DNA from 3 places in the Kribbella sp. NPDC003557 genome. Region 3 is predicted to be linked to each of the others. Evidence: riboswitches for the same ligand, from Rfam matches in the RefSeq annotation. Region 3 holds a riboswitch; each other region holds the start of a gene.
What was found. Region 3 has a riboswitch for thiamine pyrophosphate ahead of ABZW60_RS10295 (cytosine permease). Riboswitches for the same ligand answer to the same signal wherever they lie in the genome.
Positions count from the first base shown of each region.

Region 1: it holds a riboswitch for thiamine pyrophosphate, as region 3 does, so the genes downstream of both, thiS (sulfur carrier protein ThiS) here and ABZW60_RS10295 (cytosine permease) in region 3, are expected to answer to the same signal.
Region 2: it holds a riboswitch for thiamine pyrophosphate, as region 3 does, so the genes downstream of both, thiC (phosphomethylpyrimidine synthase ThiC) here and ABZW60_RS10295 (cytosine permease) in region 3, are expected to answer to the same signal.

Region 1 covers NZ_JBEXMY010000002.1:158,910-168,420, forward strand. Annotated here, with positions in the region: gene ABZW60_RS06675 (G5 domain-containing protein) at 336-752, shown strand; gene ABZW60_RS06680 (YceI family protein) at 1,179-1,682, opposite strand; gene ABZW60_RS06685 (pyridoxamine 5'-phosphate oxidase family protein) at 1,714-2,133, opposite strand; gene ABZW60_RS06690 (DUF5937 family protein) at 2,206-3,150, shown strand; TPP riboswitch at 3,166-3,277, shown strand; gene thiS (sulfur carrier protein ThiS) at 3,268-3,471, shown strand; gene ABZW60_RS06700 (thiazole synthase) at 3,473-4,246, shown strand; gene ABZW60_RS06705 (DUF6807 family protein) at 4,221-6,083, opposite strand; gene ABZW60_RS06710 (RidA family protein) at 6,144-6,530, shown strand; gene ABZW60_RS06715 (serine hydrolase) at 6,527-7,399, opposite strand; gene ABZW60_RS06720 (LysR family transcriptional regulator) at 7,396-8,268, opposite strand; gene ABZW60_RS06725 (MBL fold metallo-hydrolase) at 8,378-9,385, shown strand; gene ABZW60_RS06730 (N-acetyltransferase) at 9,375-9,511, opposite strand, start outside.
Region 2 covers NZ_JBEXMY010000001.1:1,214,993-1,224,503, reverse strand. Annotated here, with positions in the region: gene ABZW60_RS05885 (inorganic phosphate transporter) at 1-150, shown strand, start outside; gene ABZW60_RS05880 (hypothetical protein) at 184-708, opposite strand; gene ABZW60_RS05875 (AAA family ATPase) at 947-2,974, shown strand; gene ABZW60_RS05870 (hypothetical protein) at 2,988-3,836, shown strand; gene ABZW60_RS05865 (hypothetical protein) at 3,838-5,814, shown strand; gene ABZW60_RS05860 (hypothetical protein) at 5,814-6,845, shown strand; gene ABZW60_RS05855 (lysophospholipid acyltransferase family protein) at 6,849-7,595, opposite strand; TPP riboswitch at 7,636-7,770, shown strand; gene thiC (phosphomethylpyrimidine synthase ThiC) at 7,761-9,383, shown strand.
Region 3 covers NZ_JBEXMY010000002.1:890,258-899,768, reverse strand. Annotated here, with positions in the region: gene ABZW60_RS10305 (hypothetical protein) at 1-80, shown strand, start outside; gene ABZW60_RS10300 (alpha/beta hydrolase) at 77-736, shown strand; TPP riboswitch at 754-871, shown strand; gene ABZW60_RS10295 (cytosine permease) at 867-2,192, shown strand; gene ABZW60_RS10290 (cation:proton antiporter) at 2,131-3,351, opposite strand; gene ABZW60_RS10285 (anti-sigma factor) at 3,391-3,621, opposite strand; gene ABZW60_RS10280 (sigma-70 family RNA polymerase sigma factor) at 3,618-4,256, opposite strand; gene ABZW60_RS10275 (flavodoxin family protein) at 4,286-4,990, opposite strand; gene ABZW60_RS10270 (thiamine pyrophosphate-binding protein) at 5,003-6,925, opposite strand; gene ABZW60_RS10265 (hypothetical protein) at 7,013-7,621, shown strand; gene ABZW60_RS10260 (class I SAM-dependent methyltransferase) at 7,648-8,331, shown strand; gene ABZW60_RS10255 (methylated-DNA--[protein]-cysteine S-methyltransferase) at 8,422-8,988, opposite strand; gene ABZW60_RS10250 (sigma-70 family RNA polymerase sigma factor) at 8,981-9,466, opposite strand.

The DNA of each region.
Region 1 (9,511 bases), 730 kb from region 3:
TTGGTGGGGGTTTGCTTGGTGGGGGGTTGGGGTGAGGGGTTGTCTGGTGACGGGGAGTGGTGGTATAGATCGGAACTCGTGATGGCTTGCCTGCCGCGGGGGGAACCGTTGGTGGGTTGGGGGGAATTGTGCGTGCTGTGGTGGGGGCGTTTGTCCTTTTGGTGGTTGTGGGTGGGTGTGGGGCGGAGTCGGGGGCGTCGGGTGAGCCGGCGCGGGTTTTGGGAGGTAGTGCGTCGCCAGGGGCGGCTGTCACTCGTGGGTCTGTGGCTCCGATGACGCCCTTGCCGCCGTATAAGACTGCGGGGCCGCCTGCGTTGACGGTGACTGCTCGGCCGGTGGTCACGACCAAGGAGGTCGTGGAGGTTCGGGTGATTCCGTTCAAGAAGAAGACGGTGACGGATGACTCGTTGGCCAAGGGTGAGCGGGTTGTTCGTACGGCGGGGGTGAACGGTACGCGGCGGCTGGTTTATCGGGTGACGTTTGTGAACGGCGTGCAGACGGGGAAGAAGCTGGTGCGGCAGGAGGTGGCGAAGGCGCCTCGGTCGCAGGTTACGGCTGTGGGGACGAAGGTGGAGGAGCAGGCCGGCGGCGGGTGCGATCCGAACTACAGCGAGTGTGTTCCGATTGCCAGTGATGTCGACTGTTCGGGTGGTAGTGGCGATGGGCCGGAGTACGTTGCCGGACCGATTGATGTCATCGGGTCCGATATTTATCGTCTCGACGCCGACCACGACGGCGTCGCCTGCGAGTAGCCGATCGGGCAGCTGACCGAGGATCAGCTCGAGGAACGGACCCCGAGCAGCTGGCCGAGCAACCGAACCGGATGGCCGGCGCGCCGAGACGCCCGAGGAGCCGGCCCGCGGAGCCGCCCGTGGAGTGGGGCCCAGGATCCGACCCGACCATCCGACCCTGCGGATCCGACCTGCGAAGCCGGCCTCGAGAGCCGGGCTACAGAGCTGCCGCAGAGTGGGGCCCAGGATCCGGCCGTGCGGAGCGAGGCTGCGCAACGGGCTGCGGAGTGGGGTTCAGGATGCGGCCCGGGTTCTGCCTGCGAGGCCGCCCGTGGAGTGGGCCGAGGATCCGGCTCGCGGGTTCGGCCCTGGGATCCGGGTTACAGCGTCGGACTGCGGAGCCGGGCCGGCGAGTCGAGCGTGCGGTGGGGGTCAGGCGGGTCGGGGTCAGGTGGGTGGGTGGCGTTTGGCGGTGAGGGATAGGTCTAGTTCGACGTTGGGGTGGATTAGGGCTGTGGTGAAGGCGTTCCAGTTGGCTTGCCAGGTGTGGCGGTTGATGGTTTGGGAGGCTTTGAAGTGCAGCTCGTCGCCGGTGTCGGTTACCGAGAGGGGCACGGTGAGCGGGTGGGTTGTGCCGCGGATCGTTAGGTTGCCGGTGACGTCGAAGGAGCCAGGCGCTGTCTGGGTGATGGTGGTGGCGACGAAGGTCATTGCGGGGTAGGTCGGTGTGCCGAAGAAGTCCTGGCGTAGCTGGTTGTCGCGGCGGGGGTTGCCGGTGTTGACGCTTGACGTTTCCACGGTCAGCCAGGCTGTCGACGCGGTGGGGTCGGCGGTGTCGATGTGGAGTGCGCCCTCGACGGCCGGGAAGTGGCCGCGCACCTTGCCGCCTACGCGGTGAGCGGCCACGAAGCCGATCCGGGTCCGGTCCCTGTCGAGTACATACTCAGTCATACCCATTACGACGACGCAGGGCGGCCGACTGTCAGCCGATGACCCCGGTGGTGATGCGGCGTGGGGTGATGTCGAACATCGCGTCCTCGGGTGGGTCGGCGACGTACGCGGCGCGGTGCTCCTCCGGCAGGTACTTCTCCACCGTCGCGTTCAGCAGGTCGGCGTCGAGTGGCTGGAAGCGCGCCACACCCTGCATGTTGACATATCGAGCCGTTGAGCCCTCGACCGTCTGGATCGAGAGCGACAGCTCGCCTGTGCCGGTGCGATGCAGTCTGGTCTTCTTCGACCGGGTCGGAGTCATCACCTGGAACCGGCCCGAGTCCGGCAGGTACATGAACCACACAGGTGTCACGTGCGGCGACCAGCCCGGGTCGTCGATCGCCAGGACCGCGATCAGGGGCTGCGCCAGGAACTCGGCCATTTCCTCGGTGTCCATTCTGCGAAATCCCATGGCACCGACCATCGCATGCGCCACCGACAGCCTGTCGATTTAGGATCTGCCTACATCGACGAAGGGATCGGGGTGCTCACCTATCAGCTGACGTCGCAGGACCTGGCGGACGTCCGGTTCGCGGTGTCGCCGGTCGCGGAGATGGTGCTGTCGTTGCGGGCCCTCAGGGATCCGGGCCGCTTCCCGCTGCAGCTGGCGTGGGTCCGGGCGGTGCAGCCGTACGTCGCGGAGCTCGACTGGGACGTCCTGCGATGGCTCGTCAACGACACCATGGGCAGCCCGGACTTCCTGACTCCGCGCCCGTCCTCGCCCCTCACGCAACTCGAAGACGAGCTGAACCTGATCGCCGCCGTCGACACCGCCACGTTCGAACGTCAGATCATCGCGGTCAACCAGCAACTCCCCGAGGACCTCACCGTCGACAAGGTCGTCGAGGCGCTACGCCAGTACTGGGACGCCGTCATGGCGCCGTACTGGAGCCGCATGCGCACACTGCTGTCCGCAGACATCAGCTACCGCGGCCACGTCCTCACGCAACAGGGCACCGGCGCCATGCTCAACGGGCTGGGCCCTGCCATCACGTACGCCGACGGGCTGCTCAAGGTCGACCGTGTCGCCGAACAGAGCCGCACCGAGGACGTCGCCGGCCGCGGACTCGTACTGCAGCCGACGCTCTTCGGCCCGCACGCGGTCATCCCGTTCGACCCTGGCGCCGAACCGCTGCTCGGCTATCCGCCACGCGGTCAGGCGCACCTGTGGTCGGTCGTCGAGCCACCGTCGCGCCATGACCTCGCTCAGTTGATCGGTACGCCGAGAGCGCACATCCTCGAGCTCCTCACCCATCCCCGGACAACGACCGACCTGGCCGGCGAGCTGAAGGTCACCCCGTCCGCCGTGAGCCAGCACTTGCAGCTACTCCGCCGCACGGGTCTCGTCGAACCGGAACGCACCGGCAAACAGGTCCTCTACAGACCGACAGAGCTCGCTGCCCTCCTCACCGGCACCACCGTCGACTGACCCGTCAGCTATAGTCGAAGCGTCCGCGGGAGCTTGCAGCGAGTGGGCTGAGAGGGTGACTGGGCCGTCACCGACCGCTGAACCTGAATCGGGTAATTCCGGCGTAGGGAGGAAGCGATGGAATCCGTCTGGGTGAACGGTACGGCGATCGACGGGTCGGCCGGCCGGTCCGTGGCCGAGCTGATCGCGGAGTACTCCGACCGCAGTACGGGGATCGCGGTCGCGGTGAACCAGAACGTGCTGACCAGGGCCGAGTGGGCGCAGACCACGCTCGCGCCCGGCGACCGGGTCGAGATCGTCAGCGCGACCCAGGGAGGCTGAGATGGACGATCCACTGGAGCTCGGCGGGCGCACGTACACCTCCCGCCTGATCATGGGGACCGGCGGTTCGGCCAACCTCGAGGTGATGGAGGAGGCGTTGATTGCCTCCGGCACCCAACTGACGACGGTCGCGATGCGCCGCCTCGGCACCGGCCACGAAGGCTCGGTGCTCGATGTGCTGAAGAAGCACGGCATCGACGTCCTGCCGAACACGGCCGGCTGTCACACCGCGGCCGAGGCCGTGCTGACCGCGAAGCTGGCCCGGGAAGCGCTGGAGACCGACCTGATCAAGGTCGAGGTCGTCGCCGACGACCACCTGCTGCTGCCGGATCCGGTCGAGCTGCTCGACGCCGTGGACGCGTTGGTGGCCGACGGTTTCACCGTGCTGCCGTACACGAACGACGACCCGATCCTCGCCCGTCGCCTCGAGCAGGCCGGGTGTGCGGCCGTGATGCCGTTGGCCGCACCCATCGGTTCGGCGCTCGGCATCCGCAACCCGCACAACATCGCGCTGATCGCCGAGGCGGCGAACGTCCCGGTGATCGTCGACGCCGGCATCGGTACGGCGAGCGACGCCGCACTGGCGATGGAGCTCGGCTGCGACGCGGTGATGCTCGCGACCCCGGTGACCCGCGCGGAGAAGCCCGCCCTGATGGCCGCCGCGATGCGCGACGCCGTCTCCGCCGGGCGGAACGCACGCCTGGCCGGCCGTGTGCCGAAGCGCTGGCAGTCGGCGCTGGCGTCGTCGCCTACAACTGGTCTGCCAACGTTTTAGCCTCAGCCGCGTCCACTGCCCTGTCCAGCAGGAGCGCGGTGAGCGACAACGTCAGGTCCTGGTTGGGCTGCAGCGTCAACGGATGCTCCCAGGCGAGCGCAGGGCACGCGCCGACGTACTCCGCGGTGCGCAGGAACCACGGCCACACCTGATCCGGCTGCAGCAACAACAGAGTGACATCGCCCTGGACCAAGGCGAGCCACGGACTGTGAGATCCAAAGGCAGTGTCGCGCCCGTCACCGTCGGCACAGAGGACAGTCGTCGACGCAGAGGGCAACCGCCAGAAGATCCCGCCGTAGCCAGCACCCGCGCGTCCACACGTCGCCGGGCTGTCGATGCGGACCGAGCCGTAGCGGGCTGTCAGCACGCTGTGCCAGTCGAGGCGCCAGCCGCCGAAAGCGAGGTCCCCGGTCAGGCGCCGCCGTTCGACCAGTTGGGGTCGACCCTGTTCGTCGTACCAGGTGATGTCGTCGATCAACGAGCGGCCGTCGACCGTGACGCCGCGGCTGCGTTGCTGACCGTGGTTCGTGAGCAGGGTCGGGCCTTGGCCGCGCACGTAGGTCCGACCGCCCCAGTGCGACGTGCCGTTGACCTGGGCGATGGACAGCGAGAGTCCGTAGTGGTGCCGATGATCGACCGGGTTGACCTCGGTCAAGGGGTGCCCGCCGAGCGTCCGAACGGGATGCAGGTACGGCCGCGGTGCGTGCACCTGCGGCATCCGCCGCCCGAACTCGTACCGCGCGAGCAGCCCCGCCGAACTCCCGAGCGCGTAGATGTCGCCCTGTCGCTGCCACCCGACCTGGTCCGCGGCGCCGTCCCCGCTCCACCGCGGCTCCGGCGGCACCGGACCGGTACTCGCCCGCACCGCCAGCCGCAGCTCGGGTACGGCGTCGGCCTCGCCCGCTCCGGCCGTGATCGCCGCATGCAGCCGCTGCCACGCGAGCTCGCCGAGGTCCTTCTGCGGCACCCGCACCGTCGTCAGCGACGGTACGGCGAACCGTGCCAGCCCGATGTCGTCCATCCCGGTCACCGAGAGGTCCTCGGGGACGGCGACCCCGACCTCGTTGAGCCGCGCCAGCAACCCGAACGCGACCAGGTCGTTGAACGCGACCACTGCGGTGGCCTGCGATTCGAGCACCCGCTCGACCGCGGCGTACCCGTCCTCGATCGACCAGCCGCACTCGAGCCGGACCAGCTCCAGGCCGGGGATCTCCCGCTCGGCGAGGTCGAGTGCCGCCAGCCGCAGCTTGTTGGACGCGCTCGCCGCCGGGCCGGACAGGAACGCCAGCCGCCGGTGCCCGAGGCCGACCAGGTGGTCGACGACGATCCGGGCGGCACGGCCGTAGTCGACCACCACCGACGCCACCTCTGCCGGGCCCTGGCGGTTGACCAGGATCACCGGCTGCGCCTGCGGCAGCAGCTCGAGCAGCCGCTCCTCGTCCATCCGCGGCGAGACCATGATCAGCGCGTCGCAGCGGCGCCGGGCCTCGATCGCGATCGCCGCCTCGGCGTCGGGGTTCTCGGCGGTCTCGGCGACCAGCACCTTGTAGCCGGCCGCCGCGGACGCGTTGGTGATCCCGCGCAGGATCTGCTGGAACAGCGGGTTGCCGAGGTCCGGCACGACCAGCGCGACCATGTTCGTCCGGCCCAGCGACAGGCTGCGGGCCAGGTCGCTCGGCCGGTAGTTGAGCCGTTCCGCCGCGGCGCGCACCCGGGCGACGATCTCGGGTGCGACACTGAGCCGACCGTTCATCACCCGGGACACGGTCGCCCGCGACACCTCCGCCGCCCGCGCGACGTCGGCGATCGTGATCGAGTCCTTCGGTGTCCGTCCCACGCTCGTATCCTCTCGCGATGGAAACCGGTTTCTCAACCCTGGCCGGGGTATATCTGGTGCATGACTGAGCTGGAGTATCCGCAGGTGGCGGGCGTTGCACCGGGCAACGGGTACAGCCATGTGGTGACCGGAACCGGCCAATGGGTCGCGATCTCGGGGCAGGTCGCACTGGACCCGGACGGGAGGTTCGTCGGCGTCGGCGATCCGGCCGCGCAGGCCGAGCAGGTGTTCGCGAACCTGGAGCGCTGCCTGGCGACGGCGGGCGTCACGTTCGAGAACGTGGTCAAACTGACGTACTTCGTCACCGACATCGGCTACCTGCCCGCGGTCCGCACAGTCCGCGACAGATACATCCCGGGGCCGAAGCCCGCGAGTACGGCGGTCCAGGTGGCCGCGCTGTTCAGCCCGGACGCGATGCTCGAGATCGAGGCGTTCGCAATCGTCTAGCGCAGGGCGTCGACCGCCACCCGGGCGGCCTCGCCGATCGCGGCGTCGACGCGCGGCTGGCGGAAGTCGCCGCGCGCGGCCAGCGTGAGGACGGCGATCGCGAACGCCGCCCCGCCGGGCAGCGTGACGACACCCGCCTCGTGCCGCAAGGCGCCGAACGTTCCGGTCTTCCCCGCGACGCGGACGCCGTCGTGCGGGAAGCCTGACGCCAACCGGTGCAGGAAGATCTGCCGGTGCATCGTCGCCTGCACGAACGCAGTCTGCTCGGCCGACAGCAACTCCCCCGCCCACAGCCGCCGCAGCAGGAGGGTCAGATCGCGCGCGCTGGCCGCTGACCCGTTCGCCGCCTCGTACACCCCGACGGGATCGGTCCGGTCGTTGTCCGCGAGGACGGCGAGCGCGGCGTCGGCGTCGTCCGCGCCCGTACGCCGTTGCAGGTCCCGCAGGTTGGCCGCCGTACCCCGGCGGACCCAGGTGTGGTGCAGGCCGAAGGACTCCAGGATCGCGGCCAGCCGGCGCAGACCGACGATGTCCAGCAGCGCGTCGGCCGACGCGTTGTCCGAGACGGTCGCCATCGACAGCGCCAGATCGCGCAGCGACACCGTCACCGGGTCGGCGAACACGGACAGCCCCGTCGGTCCCGCGGTCCGCTCCGACGGCTCGAGCGTCACGCGCTCGCGCGGATCGAGTTCACCCTCGTCGACCAGCCGGCAGAACCCGGCGAGCAGCGGCAGCTTGTAGACCGACGCCAGCGGTACGACCATGTCGGCGTCGAGCTCGACGGTCGCCCCGGGGTCGTCGAGCGAGACCGCGTGCAACCAGCCGCGGACGCCGGCGTCCTCGAAGATCCCGCGGATCCGCGCGTTCACGACGCCAGCGCTTCCGTGAGCTGCGCCATCACGTCGTTCGGCCGCAGGAACGGTGTCCGCGTCCTCGACCAGACGAGTCGGAGCCGCAACGGCAGCGGATCGTCGGCCAGCCGATGCCGCGCGACGCCTGGTGCGATCAGGGCCGGGTCGGCGGTCACCACGATCGCCTGGCCGGCCGCGGCCATCGCCAGCCCGGCGCGTTCGTCCGTCACGACGACGGTTCCGCCGTCCGGCCGGTGCAAGGCCAGCGTGTCCAGGAACAGGTCCCGAGCGGCCGGCGCCTCGGCCCGCGGACGGACGGCGATCGGCAGGCCCTCGAGCTGTCGCAGCGCCACGACCTCGTCGTGCACGGTCGACGCCGGCACCAACGCCCAGGTCGGCAGGAGCGAGACCGGTCCGGCCTCCAGACCGTCCAGTACGGCGGGATGCTGTACGGCGGCCAGGGTCAGGCGGCCCGTGCCGACCTGGTTGACCAGGGAACTCGTCGGCGCGGTCACCACCGTGACTCGGCTTCCCGGAATGATCGAGCCGCAGGCGGCGGCGACGGCCGCACCCGCGGACGGCGGTACTTCGGGCGCGAGGCCGAGCCGGATCTCGGGGCCTTCCGGATCGCGGGCCACGGCTGCCTGGTGTAGCTCCTCGATCGAGGTCAGGGCGCGGCGTGCGTACGGGAGGAGCGCTGCGCCGGCGGGGGTGAGCTCGACGTTTCCGGCGCCGCGTTCGAAGAGCTTGGCGCCGACCAGGGCTTCCAGGCGGCGCAGGCCTTGGGAGAGCGGGGGCTGGGTGATGCCGACGACGCGTGCTGCGTCGCCGAAGTGCTGTTCCTCGGCGAGGGCGATGAAGATCTGGAGGTGTCTTTCGGTCAGCATGGACCTGGCTGACCTGCGGTGATATCTCCAGACAATCGGGTCATGCGTAAGAGCATATTCGACATCGCCGGAGCGCTCGCCTTGACTGGCGGAAACGAGAGGAGACAGCGTGAAGGTGAGTCGGAGAGGGATGCTGGCGGGCGCGGCGGCGGCCGGCGCCGCGGGCGTGGCGGGGGCGATCGGCCTCGAAAACCGCAGCGAGGCAGCAACTTCAGGGCAGGCAGGTCAGGCAGGCTTGGCCGGTCAGGCGGAGAAGGCCGGGCAGGCGGGCCAGGCCGAGCAGGCTGGGCAGGCCGGGCAGACGCAGCAGGAGGCTGTCGAGCTGACCTGGTTCGGGACGCATGCGTGGCAGATCCGGTGCGGTAAGAGCGTCGTGTTGACCGATCCGTGGCTGACGCGGTTCCACACCGGGACGTTCACCCCCGAGGGCGCCGACCCGAAGACGAAGCTCGTGATCAAGCCGGACGTCATCGACAAGCACCTCAGCACGGCGGACGCCATCCTGGTGCACCACGGCCACTACGACCACATGGCCGACGTGCCGTACGTCGCGAAGCAGACGCAGGCCACCGTGCTCTGCACCGAGACGCACGCCAACCTGCTGCGCGCGATGAAGACGCCGGACGAACTGCTGTCACCGGTGCGCGGCGGCGAGTACCTGCCGTTCGAGGGCTTCACGATCGAGGTGTTCCCGTCGCTGCACTCCTGCGGCGGCAAGCGGCACACCTACGCGTACCCGGGCTACCGGTACGCCGTCCCGCCGCGCCCGCGCGTGATCGAGGACCTGGTCGAAGGCGGCACACTCGCGTTCGTGATCACGATCGGCGGCAAGCGCGTCCTCAGCCTCAGTACGGCGAACTTCGACCCGAACGCGCTGCGCGACCTCCAGGTCGACGTCGTCCTCGCGGCCCCGGGCGGCGAGCCGGGCATCACCGACCGCCTGCTGCGGACCATCAAGCCGGTCAAGAAGGTCATCGCCACGCACTGGGACGACTTCGACAAGCCGCTCGACGAGCCCGGCATCCCGTGGACCGACCTGACGCCGCTCCGCACCTCGGTCGAGAAGACCGGCGCCGAGTTCGTCGTCCTCGATCACCTGCAGAAGGTCACGCTCTGACCCGGTAGTGGTAGCGCGAGACGGTCCGGAAGCCGAGCCGGTCGTACAAGGTCCGCGCCGGCGCGTTGTCCTCCAGGACGCTCAGCCAGACCCACTTCGCTCCCCGATCCGTTGCCGCCTGCAACA
Region 2 (9,511 bases), on a different contig from region 3:
GCGGTGATGGGCGCCGGTGCCACCAAGCGCCTGTCCGCGGTCCGCTGGGGCGTCGCCAAGGGCATCGTCACCGCCTGGATCCTGACCATCCCGGCGGCCGGCATCGTCGCGGCGGGCGTCTACGGTCTCGCCCACCTGATCCTCGAGTAGGGTCCCGAGCAGCCGGGCGGTGTCGCTGCGCGCCTACCGGTTCCAGCGTCGTACGGCCTTGGCCACGTCCTTGGAGCGGATGGAGCCGAGGTTGTACTCCCACGCGCCCAGGAGGCGGTCGCCGAGCACCTCGGCGTCCAGGACCACGCGTGGGCGTACGGCGACGGCCCAGGTGGCCGCGGCCGCGTGGCCCTGTTGGTGGAGCAGGTGGTCGACGGTCGCCTCGATCCGGCCGGCCTGCTCGCCGCCGAGGCCGTCGGTCGCCCACTGCTGCACGATCCGCGGGTCGTCGGCCGTCATCCGGGCCAGGTAGGTCAGCGGCCCGCGCCAGAAGCCCTTGCGCCCGATGCTGTCCAGCGTCTCGAGCGGGAACCAGCCGTTCTGGTTGCGCCGGCCGTTCACCGCCGACTCGATCTCCCGGGCACGCTCGGCGGACAGCCCCCGGACCGCCCAGTCGACGAAGAACGCCCCGGCGTCCGGGATGTGCTCGGCCACGTGCGGTGCCGGCGTCAGCGCCCCCGGGTCGAACAGATGCAGCTCTTCCGGTGTCTCGAACAAAACCTTCCCCGCCCGCTCGTGTCCACGGACCCACCGGCGCGGACCCGTCGGACAGGGACCCCCCAGGTTCCTGTTCCGTCAACGACAGCCCTTCGTACCCTCGTTCCGCCCCGAGGGTCAAGCTCTCGTCCGATAGCCGACGCCCTGCTCACGCAAACGTTTGACGCCTGTGCTGTCGGTGCCCGCGGGTGCATGATGAACAGTGGGGTGGGCCCGCGGGCCCAGGGGGTGATGTGTCGTGATCAGACTCGAACGACCAGCCGTGCCGGAGGTCCTCCGGACGACCGGAGCACGACTCGGTCTGTGGAACCGGCGGCGGACCCGGGCCGCGACGCCGCCCGAGCTGGATCAGTTCCTCTACGGCGCCGAGGTCTTCGACGCGCTGACCGCGATGACCGGCGGACGCTGTGCCTTCTGCGAGCGGCGGATCGCCGTCGACGGCTACGCCAGCCGCAGTCTGGGTGCGTCGGTGACCCATTACCGCCCGCCGTGGGGTGCGGTGGACCACGCCGGCGCGGTGAGCATGGACCACTACTGGTGGCTCGCCTACACCTGGGAGAACCTGCTGCCCGCCTGTGCGGACTGTATCCGGGCCAAGGGCAACCGGTTCCCGATCGAACGGGTGGAGCGCGCGTCGCGGCGGGAGCCGCTGGACCGCGAGCGCCCGTACCTGCTGGACCCGACCACCGACGATCCGGAGCCGCACCTGATCTTCCAGCCGGACGGTACGGTCGTCGGCGCCACCCACCGCGGAGCCACCACCGTCGAGGTGCTCGCGCTGAACCGCTCCTCACTGGTCTCGGCCCGGCGCTCGGCGGCGAAGGAGCGCGGCAAGCCCGGACCCGCGGACGAGTTCCAGGCCCTGCGGCGGCAACTGGGCGCGCTGCCGAAACGGGCGCAGCCGACGGCGGCGCCGCTGGCTCGTGACCACTACGACCTGGAGTCCCTCGGGCCGCTGGGCGAGGTCGAGAAGTCCAACTACTTCAGTACCGTGCGGTGGATCGAGCGCGTCCGGATCCGCAACTTCCGCCCGATCGAGGACATCGATCTGGACTTCTCCCGCTCCGTCAGCGAGACAGGTCCGTGGCGGGTGCTGCTCGGCGAGAACGGCTCCGGGAAGAGCTCGATCCTGCAGGCGATCGCCTTGGCCCTGATCGGCGGCGGGTACCGGCGTGAACTCGGCATCGCACCGCAGAAGCTGCTGCGCTACGGCAGCCGGCACGGCAGCATCGAGGTCTACCTGACCGGTGACCCGGTGCCGCTGCAGGTCACCTTCGATCGCACCTCGACCGAGTTCATCGGGCCGGAAGCCGCGCGGGTGCTGCTGCTCGGGTACGGCGCCACCCGGCTGCTGCCCCGGCCACAAGCGGTCGTGATGCCGCCGCGCACCGGCATGAGCCGTGTGGACAACCTGTTCAACCCGTTCCTCGCCATGGCGGACCCCACCGAATGGCTGCTCTCGCTGCCCGAACCGACGTACGCCGTCGTGGCCGACGGCCTGACCCGGCTGCTCGATCTGCCGTCCGGCGCCCGGCTGGTCGCCGACCGGACTCACCACGTCGTCCAGGTCCGGGAGGGCCGGCAGCGCAGCTCGCTGGACGACCTCAGCGACGGGTACCAGTCGATGCTCGTGCTGGCGTGCGACGTGATGAGTACCGTGCTCGGCCTGTGGGAGCACGTGTCCCTGGCCGAGGGCATCGTGCTGATCGACGAGCTCGGCGCCCATCTCCATCCCCGCTGGCGGATGCGCATCGTCGCGGCCTTGCGGCAGTTGCTGCCGCGGGTCCAGTTCGTGGTCACCACCCACGATCCGCTGTGCCTGCGCGGGGTGCTCGACGGCGAGGTCACGGTGATCCGCCGCAATCCGCAGAACCGCGTCGTCGCGATCAGCGATCTTCCGCCCGTGCAGGGGATGCGGGTCGATCAGCTGCTCACCTCCGAGCACTTCGGCCTCGGCAGCACCGACGACCCGGTCGTCGCCGACCTCTGGTCCGAGTACTACCGGCTGATGGCTCTCCGGAAACCGAACCGTCAGCAGTCCGCCCGGCTGGCCGAGGTACGCAGCAGGCTCGACGAACTGGACCAGCTCGGCCGCAGCGAACGCGAACGGCTCCTGCTGGACTCGGCCGACAAGTTCATCGCGCGGCGCCGGGCCGAGGGCGATCCGGCGCCGGCCGAGGAACGCGACGAACGGTCGGCGGCGCTCGACGCGGACCTCGCCGCGGTCTGGGCCTCACACCTTCCGACCCCGGACAGCAGGGGGTGATCGCATGCGCCGGATGCCGATCCCGCAAGCGCCGGCCAGCCTGTCGAGCGCGGCCGCGCAGCGCGAACGGACCAGGATCGCCGCGTTCTACGCCGACCCGGCGAACGAGTTTGCGCGGTACCCGGGCACGTTCAACGCCTACAAGCACGAGCAGGTGCGGCAGGCGCTGAAGGATGCCTTCGGCGGCCGGTGCGCGTACTGCGAGACGTTCTACGACGCCACGCAGCCGACGGCCGTCGAGCACTTCCGGCCGAAGGGTGAGGTGACGATCGCCGGCCAGCGGACCCCGCCCGGGTACTGGTGGCTGGCCAGCAACTGGAACAACCTCCTGCCGTCCTGCACCGACTGCAACAGCCCACGCAAGCAGGACTTCCCGGCCGGTCTGCCCGCGACGGCCGGTAAGGCGAACGCGTTCCCGCTGCCGACCGAGAAGCGCCGTGCCCACCGCGACGGCGAGGAGAAGAACGAGCGCCCGCTGCTGCTGCACCCGTACTTCGACGACCCCGAGGAGCACCTCGAGTTCGTCTGGGACACGGGCACGGTCGACGACGGCCAGATCAGGCCCCGCCGGATCCGCGGCCGGGAGAGTGTCCGTGGCCGGACCACGATCGAGGTCTGCGCACTCCAGCGGCTGGGACTGGTGGCGAACCGCCGGCGTCATCTGATCAAGCTCGTCGCACTTCTCGAAGTCGTGGCGCAGCGCAAGGCGGAGGCAGCGAAGGCGCCCGGCGACCCCGACGCGCGGAAGGCGTTCGAGGACGCGGTGGTCGCGGTCCGGGAGACGTTCACCGACGACGACGAGTACGTCGCGATGACGCACCAGGTGATCAAGGCCTTCTTCGCACGACTGTTCGGGGGATGACATGACGACGACCTATCCACCCGCGCCGCAGCGCAGTTGCGACGTGCTGATGAAGGGCGGGATCACCAGCGGGGTGATCTATCCGAGCGCGGTCTGCGAACTCGCCCGCCAGTACAAGCTCGCGTCGGTCGGCGGATCGTCGGCCGGGGCCATCGCTGCGGCGGCCGCGGCGGCAGCGGAACTCGGCCGGGCCGCCGACGGGTTCGAGAAGCTCGAACGACTGCCTGCCGATCTGATGGCGCGCGGTCGCGGAGGCACCTCGCTGTTGTTCCGGCTTTTCCAGCCTCAAGCTGGTACGGCGGCCTTGTACAAGGTCTTCACGGCCGGTCTCGGTACGTCGGGCCCCGGCCGGGTCGCGCGCATCGCTGTCGCCGCCCTGTCCGCCTTCGCCGTGTGGGCCTTGGCCGGCGCCGTGCCGGGCCTCGTACTCCTCGTCCTCGGGCTCCTCGGTCAGGGGGTGGCGTCGTGGGCCGCGGTGATCGCCGGAGCGCTCGTGCTCGTGGTCGGCGCCGTCACGGCCGTTGTCATCGGCGTGCTGCGGAGTCTCGCGAAGGACGTGCCGGACAACAACTTCGGACTGTGCAACGGGATGGCAGGGAGAAACCCGGACGCCGACCCGTTGACCCGTTGGTTGTACGCCAAGCTGCAGGACTTCGCCGGGCGGCCGAAGAACGCGGCACCGATCACCTTCGGGCAGCTGACCGCGGGTGGTGTCGAGCTGCGGATGATGACCACCAACCTGACCCGGCACCAGCCGATGCGGATGCCGTGGCCGGAGCACGAGTACTTCTTCGACCCGGGCGAGTTCAAGAAGCTGTTCCCGGCCGAGGTCGTGGACTGGATGTGCGAGCACCCGCCGCCGCTGTCCTCGCAACCGGCCAGGCGATGGGCCGGCCAGTTGCGCAGGTTGCAGGCCGGGGCGAAGCGGCCGTTCCCGCTCGCCGCCGACCTCCCGGTGATCGTCGCGACCCGGATGAGCCTCAGCTTCCCGCTCCTGATCTCCGCCGTGCCGCTGTACGCGATCGACTTCACGCACCCGAAGTACCGGAAGGTGAGCGCGGCGGTATCGGAGTGGCGTGACGCCCACCCGGAGGCCGGGCCGGAGCAGGCGCTGCACGCGGTCCCCGCGCCGGACTTCGAGGTCAACTGGTTCTCCGACGGCGGCATCGCGAGCAACCTGCCGGTGCACTTCTTCGACTCGCCGCTGCCGGCCCGGCCGACGTTCGCGGTCGACCTGGCACCCTTCCCGCCGGGCGTACCGAAGGACACGAAGGACGAGGCCGAGAACACTCGGCTGCCGGTGGTCAACCAGGGCGGGCTGAACCGGCGCTGGACCCGATGGAACGGACAAGGACTCGGCCTGGTCGCGATGTTCGGCCGGTCGATCCTGGACACCGCGCGCGGCTGGGTCGACGAGGCGCAGCTGGTGATGCCCGGCTACCGCGACCGGATCGTGACGATCTACCACGACCACGACGAAGGCGGCCTGAACCTGACGATGAAGGACAAGGTGGTGACCGACCTGGTCGAGCGTGGTCAGGCAGGCGCGCAGAAGCTCGTCACCCGGTTCGTCCTCGGCAACGGCTGGGACAACCATCGCTGGATCCGGTTCCGCACCGCGACGGCCGGCCTCGACACCTGGCTGACCGGCTTCCGCCGCGGGTACGACGAGCCGTCGCCGGGCGCCCTGCCGTACGCCGACCTGGCCGGGGCGCACGCGACCGCCGCGCTGCCGTCGTACACGATCAACGGCGGCCAGCGAACCGCCGTGAACCTCCGGACCGACGCGCTGCTGACACTGGCGTCGAGCTGGCAGATGCCGCCGGCCGACGCGTTCACCCGCGGCTCACCCAGCCCGCACCCCGTCCTGCGCCTGGTGCCCGGCACCCTGTTCGACCCGATCGATCGCGCGCTGACCGCCGAGGCGGTGGACGAACCGCGCCAGGTGCCGGCGGATCAGCAACGGGAGATGACCTGATGCCCGCCGAAAGCGCACCTGAGCCGAACTACCGCTCGGACGATGTCTCGGAGATCGGCGACGGCCAGTCCTACGCGCAGCGGTTCCCCGACCTGTTCCAGGCCGCCGTCCACGGGCCGGTGTCGTTCGGCCAGATCGTCCAGGCGCAGAGCCTGGCGCGCTCGCCGGATCCGCGCCGCGCCGCGGCCGGCAACTGGCTGATCCCGGCGTTGAACGCGCACTTCGGCCACGGCGGGATCGAGAAACAGTACTTCTGCCGGATCGTCGTCGGGGGCTGCCTGCTGGCCAAGGACCGGACGGTTCATTCGATCGTCAACGCACCTCCGCCCGAACTCGTCGCGGTGGAGGTGAACTGCAAGATCGCGGCCCGCAAGGCGCGCTACGGCCTGTCCGGCAAGGACCTTGCTGACATTCTCGAGGAAGCGACCGACCACGCGTACTCCGGGCTGACCCGGATCATGGTCGCCGCGGATACGGTCGCGAACCCCGAGGCGACCGGCCAGCAGAAGGCCGCGTCGATCGCTGCTGCCAAGACCGAGGTTGCCACGATGACGGCCCGGGTCGACGCGCTGCTGCAGCGGCAGGCGCGGCTGGAGTACTTCCAAGGTGTGCTGCTGGGCACCGTTCCCGCGTTGGGCCTGGTAGCACTGCTGGGTCTCGCCGCGGCGGAGTGGTGGCAGTCGGCGCTGACCCCGTCGGCCATCGTGGCGGCGACCTGCATGGCGATCCTGGGCGCCACGGTCAGCGTGATCCAGCGGATGGCGGCCGGCAACCTGATCATCGACGACACGGCGCCGCGCTGGCAGCGAGTGATGCTGGGGGCCCTGCGCCCCGCGATCGGCGCCGTGTTCGGTGCGCTGGCCTACTTCACCGTGGTGACGGCGACACAAGGTGCGGGCGGGCCCGAGTCGACCGCGGTGTTCGCCGTGAGCGGGTTCGCGGCCGGCTTCAGCGAGCGGTTCGCCACCGACATGCTCGAGCGGGCCGGCAATCTGCTCGGCTCCTCCACGACGCCGAAAGGCGTCACCTGAGACCTACTTCTTCTTCAGCGCACGCCGTGCGAGTTCCTCCTGGTCGAGGCGTGCGGCCTCGGCCGGGGTCGGGGCAGTGCCGCCGTACGCGGCCGGCAGCCACCAGGCGCCGGGTGTCTGCTCGGGGTACGAGCGGATCGTCTCGTCGAGCATTCCGGCCATCGTGGAGCGCAGCCGCGCGGTCGCCTCGACCGGGTCGTCGTCGCGGGTCACCGTCATCGGGGCGCCGACGCTGATCGAGATCGGCCGGTGCCGGGTGAAGTCCCGCGGGTGGTCCTTGGTGAACATCCGCTGCGTGCCCCACAGGATCATCGGCAGCACCGGTACGCCGGCCTCCGCGGCCATCCGGACCGTGCCGGACTTGAACTCCTTGAGCTCGAACGAGCGGCTGATCGTCGCCTCCGGGAAGACGCCGACCAGCTCACCGTCGTTCAGGTAGCGGATCGCCTGCTGGTACGACGCGGCGCCGGCCTCGCGGTCCACCGGGATGTGGTGCATGCCGCGCATCAGCGGGCCGGAGTACCGGTTGCGGAACAGCACCTCCTTGGCCATGAAGCGCACCAGCCGCCTGGCCGGCAGCGCGCCGTACCCGCCCAGGATGAAGTCGACGTAGCTGATGTGGTTGATCGCGATCAGGGCCCCGCCGGTGCGCGGGACGTGCTCGGTCCCGGTGCGGCGGATCTTGAGGTCCAGCACCGTGAACGCGGTCTTCGCGAAGGCGATGACGGGCGGATAGACGAGGTCGCGCATCCCTCGACGTTACAGGGTTCGTCTAGGGTGGTCCGTGACAACTGGAGATCGCGGGAGCTCGCACCGTAGTGGGCTGAGAGGGCGGCTGGCCAGAGACAAGACTCTGCTGCCGGCGCCGCCGACCGCCGAACCTGTCCGGGTAATTCCGGCGTAGGGAGCAGCAGCATGACGAATGTCAGCACGATCCGACCGGCCGTCACCACGGGCCCGATCTCGGGCTCGGAGAAGATCCGTCGCGGGGAGCTCGGGGTACCGGCGCGCCGCGTGCATCTGACCAACGGCGAGCACTTCGACCTCTACGACACGTCCGGTCCGTACACCGACGCGTCGGCCGAGATCGACGTCCAGGCCGGTCTGCCCGCGCTGCGGCGCGAGTGGATCGCCGGCCGCGAGCCGCGGACCCAGCTCGGGCACGCGCGGGCCGGGGTGATCACCGAGGAGATGAGGTACGTCGCACTGCGGGAAGGACTCGACCCGGAGTTCGTCCGGGCGGAGGTGGCGCGCGGCCGGGCGGTGATCCCGGCGAACCGGCGGCACCCGGAGAGCGAGCCGATGATCATCGGGAAGAAGTTCCTGGTGAAGGTGAACGCGAACATCGGCAACTCCGCCGTCAGCAGTTCGATCGAGGAAGAGGTCGAGAAGCTGGTCTGGGCGACCCGGTGGGGCGCCGACACGGTGATGGACCTGTCGACCGGGAAGAACATCCACGAGACCCGGGAGTGGATCCTGCGGAACTCACCGGTGCCGATCGGGACGGTGCCGCTGTACCAGGCGCTGGAGAAGGTGAAGGGCGATCCGGCCGCGCTGTCGTGGGAGGTGTACCGCGACACGGTGATCGAGCAGTGCGAGCAGGGCGTGGACTACATGACCGTGCACGCCGGCGTCCTGCTGCGGTACGTACCGCTGACCGCGCGGCGGATCACCGGGATCGTGTCGCGCGGCGGGTCGATCATGGCCGCCTGGTGCCTGGCGCACCACCAGGAGTCCTTCCTGTACACGCATTTCGCGGAGCTGTGCGAGATCCTCCGCGAGTACGACGTGACGTTCTCGCTCGGCGACGGGCTGCGCCCGGGGTCCATCGCGGACGCCAACGACGAGGCGCAGTTCGCCGAGCTCCGGACGCTCGGCGAGTTGACCAAGGTCGCCTGGGAGCACGACGTCCAGGTGATGATCGAGGGCCCGGGGCATGTGCCGATGCACAAGATCGCCGAGAACGTCCGGCTCGAGGAGGAGCTCTGCGGGGAGGCGCCGTTCTACACCTTGGGGCCGTTGGCAACCGATGTGGCACCGGCGTACGACCACATCACGTCGGCGATCGGCGCGGCGCAGATCGGCTGGCTGGGGACGGCGATGCTCTGCTACGTCACGCCCAAGGAGCACCTCGGGCTGCCGGACCGCGACGACGTGAAGACCGGCGTGATCACGTACAAGATCGCTGCTCACGCCGCCGACCTGGCCAAGGGACATCCGGGCGCGCAGGCCTGGGACGACACGTTGTCCAAGGCAAGGTTCGAGTTCCGCTGGGAGGACCAGTTCAACCTCTCGCTGGATCCGGACACGGCCCGGTCGTTCCATGACGAGACGCTGCCGGCCGAGCCCGCGAAGACCGCGCACTTCTGCTCGATGTGCGGGCCGAAGTTCTGCTCGATGCGGATCACCGCCGACATCCGCGCGTACGCCGAGGAACGCGGCCTGACGTCGGCCGAGGCGATCGAGGCCGGCTTCGCGGAGATGTCGGAAACCTTCAAGGCGGGCGATCAGAAGGTCTACCTGCAGATCACGGACTGAGTCGGTACGCCGTCCGGCCCGGCGTGCACCGCACTCCGGGCCGGATACGGTGAGTGACGGGCTGAAGCGATTCAGGTTTTGCCCTTCACTCTACGTGAATAAGACTGTAGCCTTAACCCGTTCGGAAG
Region 3 (9,511 bases):
TCCTCGGGTACCGCGAGCTGAAGCCCGACGTGTCGAACCCGGTCGTCAAGGGTGCACCGGCCAAGGCGCCCTGGGAGTGAGCGCACCGATCGTCCTCGTGCCCGGCCTGGGCCTCGGCCCGGAGTCGTACGCGCGGACCGTCGAGCATCTCGTCACGCCGTACCACGTGGTGACGCTGCCCGGGTACGGCGAACCGGCGGGCGCCCGGGAGGACCTGCACCCGCGGGCACTCGCGGTGGCGCTGGCCGGGAAGATCCGCGAGCGGTCCGTCCTGGTCGGCCACTCGGCAAGCTGCCAGATCGTCGTCGAGGCGGCGGTCCGGTACCCCGAGCTCGTGCACGCGCTGGTCCTCGCCGCGCCGACGGGTGACATCCGGATGTCGAGCTGGGTCGACCGGGCGGTCCGCCTCGTCGGCTCGGCCATCCCGGACGTACCGAAGCTGGTCCGGATCAGCCCGCAGTACGCGCGGACGACACTGCCGTCGATCGCCCGCGCCGGCGAGGCGTCGCGGATCCACGACCTGGCCGCGGTGATGCCGCACGTCCGGGTGCCGGTGGTCCTGGTCCGCGGCAAGCACGACCTGATGTGTACGAAGGAGTGGCTCGAGCAGCTCGCCGAGCTCAGTCACGGTGAGGCGCGCACGCTGGACACCGGTGCGCACATGCCGGTCGTCACCAACGGCCCGGAGCTGGCCGCGCTCATAGAACGAGCAGCCGCGCTGCCGGAAAATAGCTGACGCGTTAAACTCGCAGCACCAACCTATGCGGGAGCTCGCACCGAGGATGCGCGGGCTGAGAGGGCGACAGCTGGGTCGCCGACCGCCTGAACCTGACCGGGTAATGCCGGCGTAGGGAGTGGGGTCACTCATGACCGATACAGCTGTTCGTCCTGCGAGCACCACCGAGGCGCCGCTCGTCCTCACCACCGATGCGCCGCGCACGCTCGGCTTCTTCGACCAGTTCACCCTCTGGGGCAACTTCGGCATCTCGCTGTTCGGCCCGGTGACCGGCGCGCTCGTCGCGGCGTACACCGGCTCGCTGTGGCAGGGTCTGCTCGCGGTCTTCGTCGGCTGCGGCATCGGCGCGCTGGTGCTCGGCGGCGCGGCCGTGTTCGGGTCGCAGACCGGTGCGCCGGCGATGGCGAGCCTGCGCGGCCTGTTCGGCCGCCGCGGCTCGATGGCGCCGACCGTCCTGAACATCGCGCAGAACGTCGGCTGGGCGACGATGGAGATCATCGTCATCTCGCAGGCCGCGGTCGCGGTGACGAGCGAGCGGTGGCGCTGGCTGTTCGTCGTACTCGCCGGGGTGATCGCGACCGCGATGGCGGTGCGTCCGCTGGGCAGCGTGAAGATCCTGCGCAAGTTCATGGTCTGGCTCGTGCTGATCGCGTCGGTGTACCTGTTCGTGCAGGTGCTGAGCAAGCCGACGCACGCCCTGCCGCAGGACAGCGTGTTCGGCTTCTGGCCGGCGGTCGACCTCGCCGCGGCCGGTGTCGTGTCGTTCGCTCCGCTGGCCGCGGACTACACGCGGCACTCGCGCACCAACAAGGCGGCGTTCGCCGGCTCCACGCTCGGCTACGGCCTGGCCGCCATCGCGTACTACGCCCTCGGCGTGGTCGCCGTCGCGACGCTGGGGACGAACAGCGACGACGTCATCACCGCACTGGTCACGCTGCCGGCCGGCGCGATCGCGCTGCTCGTGTTGCTGGTGGACGAGGTCGACGAGGCGTACGCGAACGTCTACTCGACCACGATGGCCGCGCACAACCTGATCGGCCACATCGACCGGCGGTGGATCTCGGTCGCGATCGGCGCGATCGCCACCGGCATCGCGCTGTTCATCGACCTGGGCAACTACACGCAGTTCCTGTACCTGATCGGCTCGGTCTTCGTCCCGCTGTTCGCGGTGGCGATCGCCGACTTCTTCGTGGTCAGCAAGATGCGGTGGGACGTGTCCAGTACGGCGAAGTTCCGCTGGCAGCCCACGGTCGCCTGGCTGATCGGCTTCGTCGCGTACCAGCTCGTGAACCCCGGCACCGTCGCGGGCTGGTCGCCGTTCTGGACCAGGCTCCAGCAGGGCCTGTTCAACGACCAGCCCGTACCGAGCTGGCTCGGCGCGACGTACACGTCGATCATCGTCTCGATGGTGGCTGCGGTACTGCTCGGCCGGATCGGTCGGCGGCAGGCCGCCTGAGCAGCACCAGCGCGACCGCCGGGAACACCAGCACGGACAGGAGCCCGGCGCAGACGAGAGCGGCAGCGGTGACCGGGCCCATCAGCCCGGTCTCCACGCCGATCTGCGTCGCCGTCACGATGAACGGCAGCGAGGTCGCCTGCAGCAGCGCCGTCGCGCCCATGGCCCGCGGGCCGAGCGTGCGCACCGTGAGGTACGCCGGTACGCCGCGGACGACCAGCAACGCGAGCAGGAACAACGGCACGCGGACGAGCGCGGCCGGATCGTCGAGCAGGCCGCGCAGATCGAGGCGGAGTCCACTCGTCACGAAGAACACCGGGATCAGGAACCCGTAGCCCAACGCCTCCAGCTTGATCCGGAACCGTGGGTGCGACGTGGCGTCCCGGTCCACCAGCCCGACGACGGCCCCGGCCAGGAACGCACCAAGGATCGTCTCCAACCCGAACTGCTCCGCCAAGGCGACGAAGGCGACCAACAGCACCACAGCGGCCCGGACCCTGATCTCTGCGGTGGTGTCCTGCAACCGCAACAGCACCCCACCGAGCCGCTGTGACCGCCCTGCCGTGGCGACCACGAGACCCGTGACGACGACCAGCAGCGCGAACAGCCCGACCATGACGAGTCGTTCGCCCGCACTGCCGCCTTCGGTCGAGAAGACCAGCGACAGCACCAGTACGGCGGCGAAGTCGGCAACCGAAGCGGCCGCGATGGTGAACTGCCCGACACTGCCCTCCGCTTTGCCCGCGTCCTTCAGCACCGGTACGACCAGACCCAGGGACGTCGCTGACAACGTGACAGCAAGCAGGAGCGCGCTGTCCACCCAGCCGACCGCGGAGAACCCGAGGCCGGCGAGGCCACCCAGCAGCAACGTCACCAGGTAGCCCAGCACCGCCAGCCGCAGCACCTGCCCACGCAACCGGTGGACGTCGATCTCGAGCCCGGCCAGGAACAGCAGGAAACCCAGCCCGAGCAAGGAGACGATCTGCAGCGGCAGGTCGACGTCGATCAGGCCGAGTCCGTGCGGACCGAGGACGATCCCGGCCACGATCTCGACGACGACCGCCGGGACCCGGAGTCGCGGCGCGAGCCCGAGCAGCAGCGGTGCGAGCAACGCGATCAGGACGACCGCGAACAGGTTGGTGAACTCGACATCCGGCATAGAGCTTCAGTGCCGCCGACGCGGCCGGACGTTACGCGGTCAGCCGCGGGGGAACGAACGGAAGGCGTCGAGCAGCCGGTCGCGGGTCTCCTCGGACAGGTTCTCGGGCTCGACCTGCCCGACCTCGGCCGCCGTCCGGCGGATCTGCTCGACGTAGATCTCGCAGCCGTCGCAGAGTTCCAGATGCTCGACGAACCGCTGCTCGGTCGCCGGATCCAGCGCACCGTCGAGATAGGCGGTGACCAGCTCGACCACTTCGGCGCACGTCATGCGTCAGCTCCGGCACTCGTGAAATAGCGCTCCAGCCGGCCGCGGACGGCCGCTCGGGCGCGGTGCAGCAGGACCCGTTGGTTGGCCATCGAGATCTCCAGCAACGCGCACACGTCCTCCGCGTCGTGTCCGTCGATGTCTCGTAACGTCAGCACCACCTGCTGCCGGATCGGCAGGCCCTCGATCGCCGCGGCCACGGTGGACCGGACCTCGTGGGCCAGGACCTCGCTCTCGGTGGTCGGCCAGCGCTCCGGGAACGCCCGCCAGCCGCCCGGGTACTGGTCGTCGGCGCCCCGGAAACGCCGCGGGTCGACCGTCGGCTCGTGGTCCGGCGCGAGGCTGGTCCACGGTACGGTCCGCTGCTCGCGGGTGGCGCGCTTGCGGGCGATGTTCACCAGGATCCGGTACACCCACGTCCGCAGCGAGGACCGGCCCTCGAAGCGCTCGATCCCCTCGAAGACCGCCAGCCAGGTGTCCTGCACGACCTCCTCGGCACTCGCCGAGGTGGACACGAACGACCGGGCCAGCCGCAGCATCGAGCCGGACCAGCCGTTCAGCAGGCACGCGAACGTCTCCTCGTCCCCGGTTCGCAGACCGGCGACGAGTACGTCGTCCGTCGGCAGCACCACCCCCACATGCCGACGGTACAGCAGCACCCCGGACGTCAGCGGTACTCCGGGTTCTCGAAGTCGAACCGGCAGCCGGCGTCCCACTCGGAGCGCTGGTTGCCGTGCGCAGGCACGCCGCCGGCGTCCTTCAGCATCCGGGCGAGGTGCAGCAGGTTCCAGGTCATGAAGGTCGTGTTCCGGTTGGTGAAGTCGTTGTCCGGCCCGCCGGAACCGACGTCGAGGTACGACGGTCCCGGGCCGGCCTCGCCGATCCACCCGGCGTCGGCCTGCGGCGGGATCGTGTACCCGAGGTGCTGCAGCGAGTACAGGACGTTCATCGCGCAGTGCTTCACGCCGTCCTCGTTCCCGGTGATCAGGCAGCCGGCGACACGTCCGTAGTACGCGTACTGCCCGTGCTCGTTCAGGAGCGACGAGTTGCCGTACAGACGCTCGATCACCTGCTTGGTGACCGAGCTGTTGTCGCCCAGCCAGATCGGCCCGGCGATCACCAGGACGTCGGCGGCCATCACCTGCTCCTGGATCGCCGGCCAGGCGTCGGTCGCCCAGCCGTGCTCGGTCATGTCCGGCCAGACCCCGGTGGCGATGTCGTGGTCGATCGCACGGATCACGTCCACCTGGACGCCCTGCTTCTCCATGATCTTCCGGCTGACGTCGATGAGTCCCTCGGTGTTGCTGACGGCCGGCGACCGCTTCAGCGTGCAGTTGAGGAACAGGGCGCGCAGGTCGTCGTACTCGGTCATCGGTCGATCTCCTTAGAGCAGTTCCGCGTCCTGCTCGACACAGAGCAGGGCAGGTCCGGTGGCGGTGAACAGGTCGGTCATCGCGTCGTCCAGGTCCTGACGGCGGGTGACCCGCAGGCCGGTCGCGCCGCAGAGCTCGGCGTAGGCGGCCCAGTCGGGGTTGTGCAGCGAGGTGTGCCAGACCGGGTAGTCGGCGGCCAGTTGTTCCTTGCTGATCTTGCCGAGCGAATGGTTGTCGAGCAGCACGTGCTTGATCGGGATGCCGTACTTGACCGCGGTCGTGAGCTCGGCGGCGTACTGCCCGAATCCGCCGTCGCCGGTCACCGCGACGACCGGCCGGCCCGGCGCGGCGGCCCACGCGCCGAGCGCCGCGGGGTACCCGAAGCCGATCGAGCCGAGGTAGCCGGACATCAGCACCGGTTGACCTTTCGACTCCAGGTAGCGGCCGAGCGAGTACGCATGGTTGCCGACGTCAACGGTCACGACGGCGTCCGCGGGCAGGTGCCTGGACAGCGCGTCGAACACCGCGGCCGCCGACACGCCGCGACCCCGGTCGTCGTTCACGCGCCGCTGCTTCTCCGCGCGCCAGATCGCCCAGCGCTCGGCCACATCGGGTCGCTGGTCCTCGGCCTTGGCGTCGGAGAGCATGCCGGTCAACGCGGACAGGGCGAGCCGTGCGTCGCCGAGCACGTCCACGGTGACCGCGTCGAAACGTCCGATCGCGGTGTGGTCGTCGTCGATCTGGACGATCGGTTTGTACGCCGCGATCCCGGTGTGGTTCGAGAACGAGGCGCCGGCCACGACGAGCAGGTCCGACTCGTTCATCAGCCAGCTCGCCACCGGCGTACCGCTGCGGCCGAGCACGCCCGCGCCGAGCGGATGCGTGTCCGGCAACAGTCCCTTGGCCTTGAAGGTGGTCAGGACGGGCATGTTCAGGCGCTCGGCCAGGGCTCGGACCTCGGCCTCGGCGCCGCGGGCGCCGTGCCCCACGATCATCACGGGCCGGCGGGCGTCGCGGATGACCGCCGCCGCCCGCGACAGCGTGTCCTCGTCCGGCCTGATCCGGCGGCCGGACATCCGTCCGTCCGGGGTCTTGGCCGCCGCGTCGGACGGTTGGACCTGCACCTCGTCGGGCACAACCAGGTGCGCGACTCCGCGACCGTCGACCGCGTGCTTGACCGCCAGCGCGGCCAGCTCGGCGTGATCGCTGCCGGCCTGCACCGCCGTACTCGAGACCGCGACGTCCTTGAAGACCGCGGTCAGGTCGAGGTCCTGGAACGCGCCGCGGCCGAGCCACTTGGACGGCACCTGACCGGAGACGGCCAGCACGGGCGAGCCGTCGAGCTTGGCGTCGTACAGACCGGTGAGCAGGTTGGTCGATCCCGGTCCGGCGATCGCGAAGCAGACGGCCGGGCGGCCGGTGAGCTTGCCGTAGGCACCTGCCGCGAAGGCGGCCGCGCCTTCGTGCCGGATGCCGATGTAGGTGAGCTCACCACGGTCCTCGGCCCGTCGCATCGCCTCGGCGAACCCTAGGTTGGAGTGCCCCACCATCCCGAACACGTGACTGACGCCATGGGCGACCAAGGTCTCCACGAGCACGTCGGCGACGGTCCGGACCGCTTCCTGCCGGTCCGGCAATTGTACGTAGACCCCGTCCGCCCGCTCGTCCACCGGGAACGACGGGACGCTGTCGGAGAACCCTTCCGGCGGTTGGCCGGTGATCGGGTCGTAGTCGTAGCCGTGCCACGGACACCGCAGCAAACCCTTCTCGATCGATCCCTCGCCGAGCGGGCCGCCCTGGTGCGGGCACTTGTTGTCCAGTGCGCCGAGCCGCGCCCCGCAACGCGCCAACGCGATGCTCCGGCCGTCCACGACCACACTGCGGACCCGCCCGTCCGCCGGGACGTCGACCTCGTCCACCCGATGCCAGTTCATGTAACGTCTCCCACCCTTCGCGGCACCTATCGATCAAAGTGATCAGTGCCGACGCACGGCCTGGGCGTTACAGAGGAGACCGCAGCCATGGACGAACGTTCGCTCGCCGTAACCCGTCGATCCCTGCACGGCGTCGCCGAGCTGCTCCTCGCCGGGCCGCAGCACCGGCGCGGCGGGGGTATCAGGCTGCGCGTCGTACCGGGCGGGTTCGGCACCACCGACGGCGACTTCCGGGTCGACGGGGACGTCCTCGTCGCGCCGGCGGGGACGGTCCGGCTGACCGGCACGTACGCCGGACTCGCCGCCGCCGTCGGGCTCGAGCCGAGCCGGCTCGACGACGTGTACTCCGGCGGTCCCGGGATCGCGCCCGGCGAGCGCCTCGAGGTCGACCCGGCCGCCGCCCGGCTGCTCGCAGACGCCTTCGCCCGCGGTGACGCCGCGTTGCGGGCACTCGCGCCGGACGCGACGCCGGTCCTGTGGCCCGAGCACTTCGACGTCGGGGTCACCGTCGGCGAGGTCAACTACGGCGTTTCGCCCGGTGACGACCACCTGCCCGAGCCGTACGCGTACGTCGGCCCCTGGACGCCGCGGACCGGCGCTTTCTGGAACGCCCCGTTCGGCGCCTCGCGCACGTTGGCCGAACTCGCCGACGTGCTGGAATTCTTCACCGCCGGCAGATCCCTGCTGGACAACTGACCCACCGGGACCGGAATACTTGCCGCATGCTGAATTCCGCACTGCGTAGCCGGGCCGAATATGCCGAACTCGGCGCCGACGGACTGGCCGCGCGGACGACGCCCGAGCGGGACACGGCGATCGTCGAGGCGGTCGAGGAGCTGCTGGTCGGCCGCGAGTCGGTGCTCGACCTGTGCTGCGGGTACGGCCGGGTCGCGCTGCCGCTGCGCCGCGCGGGCAAGGTGGTGCGGGCGCTGGACATCTCGCCGAACCTGATCGAGGCCGGCCGGACCGCGGCCGCCGACGAGGACCTCGCGATCGACTGGGCGATCGGCTCGATGACCGACCTGCCGTACAAGTGGGACTCGTTCGACGCGGTGATCTGCCTGTGGACCGCGTTCCACGAGCTGTTCGCCGAGGACGAGCAGATCTCCACCATCTGCGAGATCTCCCGGGTGCTGAAGCCGGGCGGGATCGCGATCATCGAGGGCCCGGTCTGGGGCCCTGCGACCGCGGCCGAGATCGCAGGAGGGATGCGGCAGGGCCCGGAGCACCGGATCGTCACCACCGAGCACGACGACGACCGCAGCAGCGTGCACTTCATCCACGACGAGATCAGCTACGGCCGGCTCTGCGCGGCCGCCGGAATCGACGACTACAAGGTCTACAAACGCGAGTGGGGCGGGCGCCGCCGGCTCATCCTGGAGATCCACCAACCAGCAACTTCCTGACATGTCAGGAGGAGCAGATCCCCACTCCACATTGGGGATCTGCTCCTTTGAATTTCGAGTGTAAATCCATTCCGGGCTATTCAGGAAAACTCAGCTTTTTGCTTCGAGATTCAGCAAGAATCGCTTCGCCTCGAGGCCACCGGCGTACCCGGTGAGCGCGCCGTTCGCGCCGATCACCCGGTGGCAGGGCAGGACGACGCACACCGGGTTGGCGCCCAGCGCGGTCCCGACCGCGCGCGCCGCCTTCGGCCTGGCGATGTCACCGGCCACAGCGCCGTACGTCGTGGTCCGCCCGTAGCTGGTGTGCGTCGGCAGGTCCTCGAGCACCAGCCGCTGGAACGGTGACGCCAGGACCAGATCGACGTCCAGCTCGAACGCCTGCCGCTGCCCGGTGAGGTACTCGTCGAGTTGCCGTCGTACGTCGTCCAGCGGGCCCGGCTGGCGGAGTACCCGCGGCGACACGGCCCGGGCGAGCCGGTCGGTCATCGTCTCCTCGTCGTCGAACGAGCTGGCGACGACCCGCCCGTGCGAGATCGCCAGCAGCATCGTGCCGATCGGGGTGTCGTGCAGGGTGTAGGCCACGTCGGCGTCCGGCAGGACGGGCGGCCTCAGGCCTGCTGTGCTGAGCCGGGTCAGCCGGCTCTCGAGATCAGTCATCGGGTCCTCCGAGTTTCGTGCGCAGGGTCGCCAGCGCGTCGCTGACGAGCCGGCGCGACGCGGCGGGCGTGGTGTCCAGGGCGGCGGCCACGCCGTGGTGGTCCAGGTCGCCGACGTACTTGAGCGTGATCGCGAAGCGTTGCCGCTCCGGGAGTTCGTTGACCGCCCGCCACAGGTCGGGGTCCGGCCAGTCCGCGGTCTCCGGTCCGTCGACCGCGACCGGCGGCGCCTCGTCCAGCGGGCGCTGCGGTTTCCGCGCCCGGTGCACGTCGGTCGCGCACCGGGCGGTGATCGTCAGCAGCCAGCTGCGCAGGTTCTTCGCCGACGTCAGCGCCGGGTACGCCGCGTACGCCTTCTCCCAGGCGCGCTGCGCGACGTCGTCGCCGTCGTCCGGACCCGCCATCGCGCGGGCCAGCCTGGCCACGTCCTGCCAGTGCGCGTCGATCAGCGCCTGGAACGGGGGTAACCGCAGAGCCATCACGTAAGTAGAACGCATCGGGGTTCGGGCGTGTGAGTCCGGATC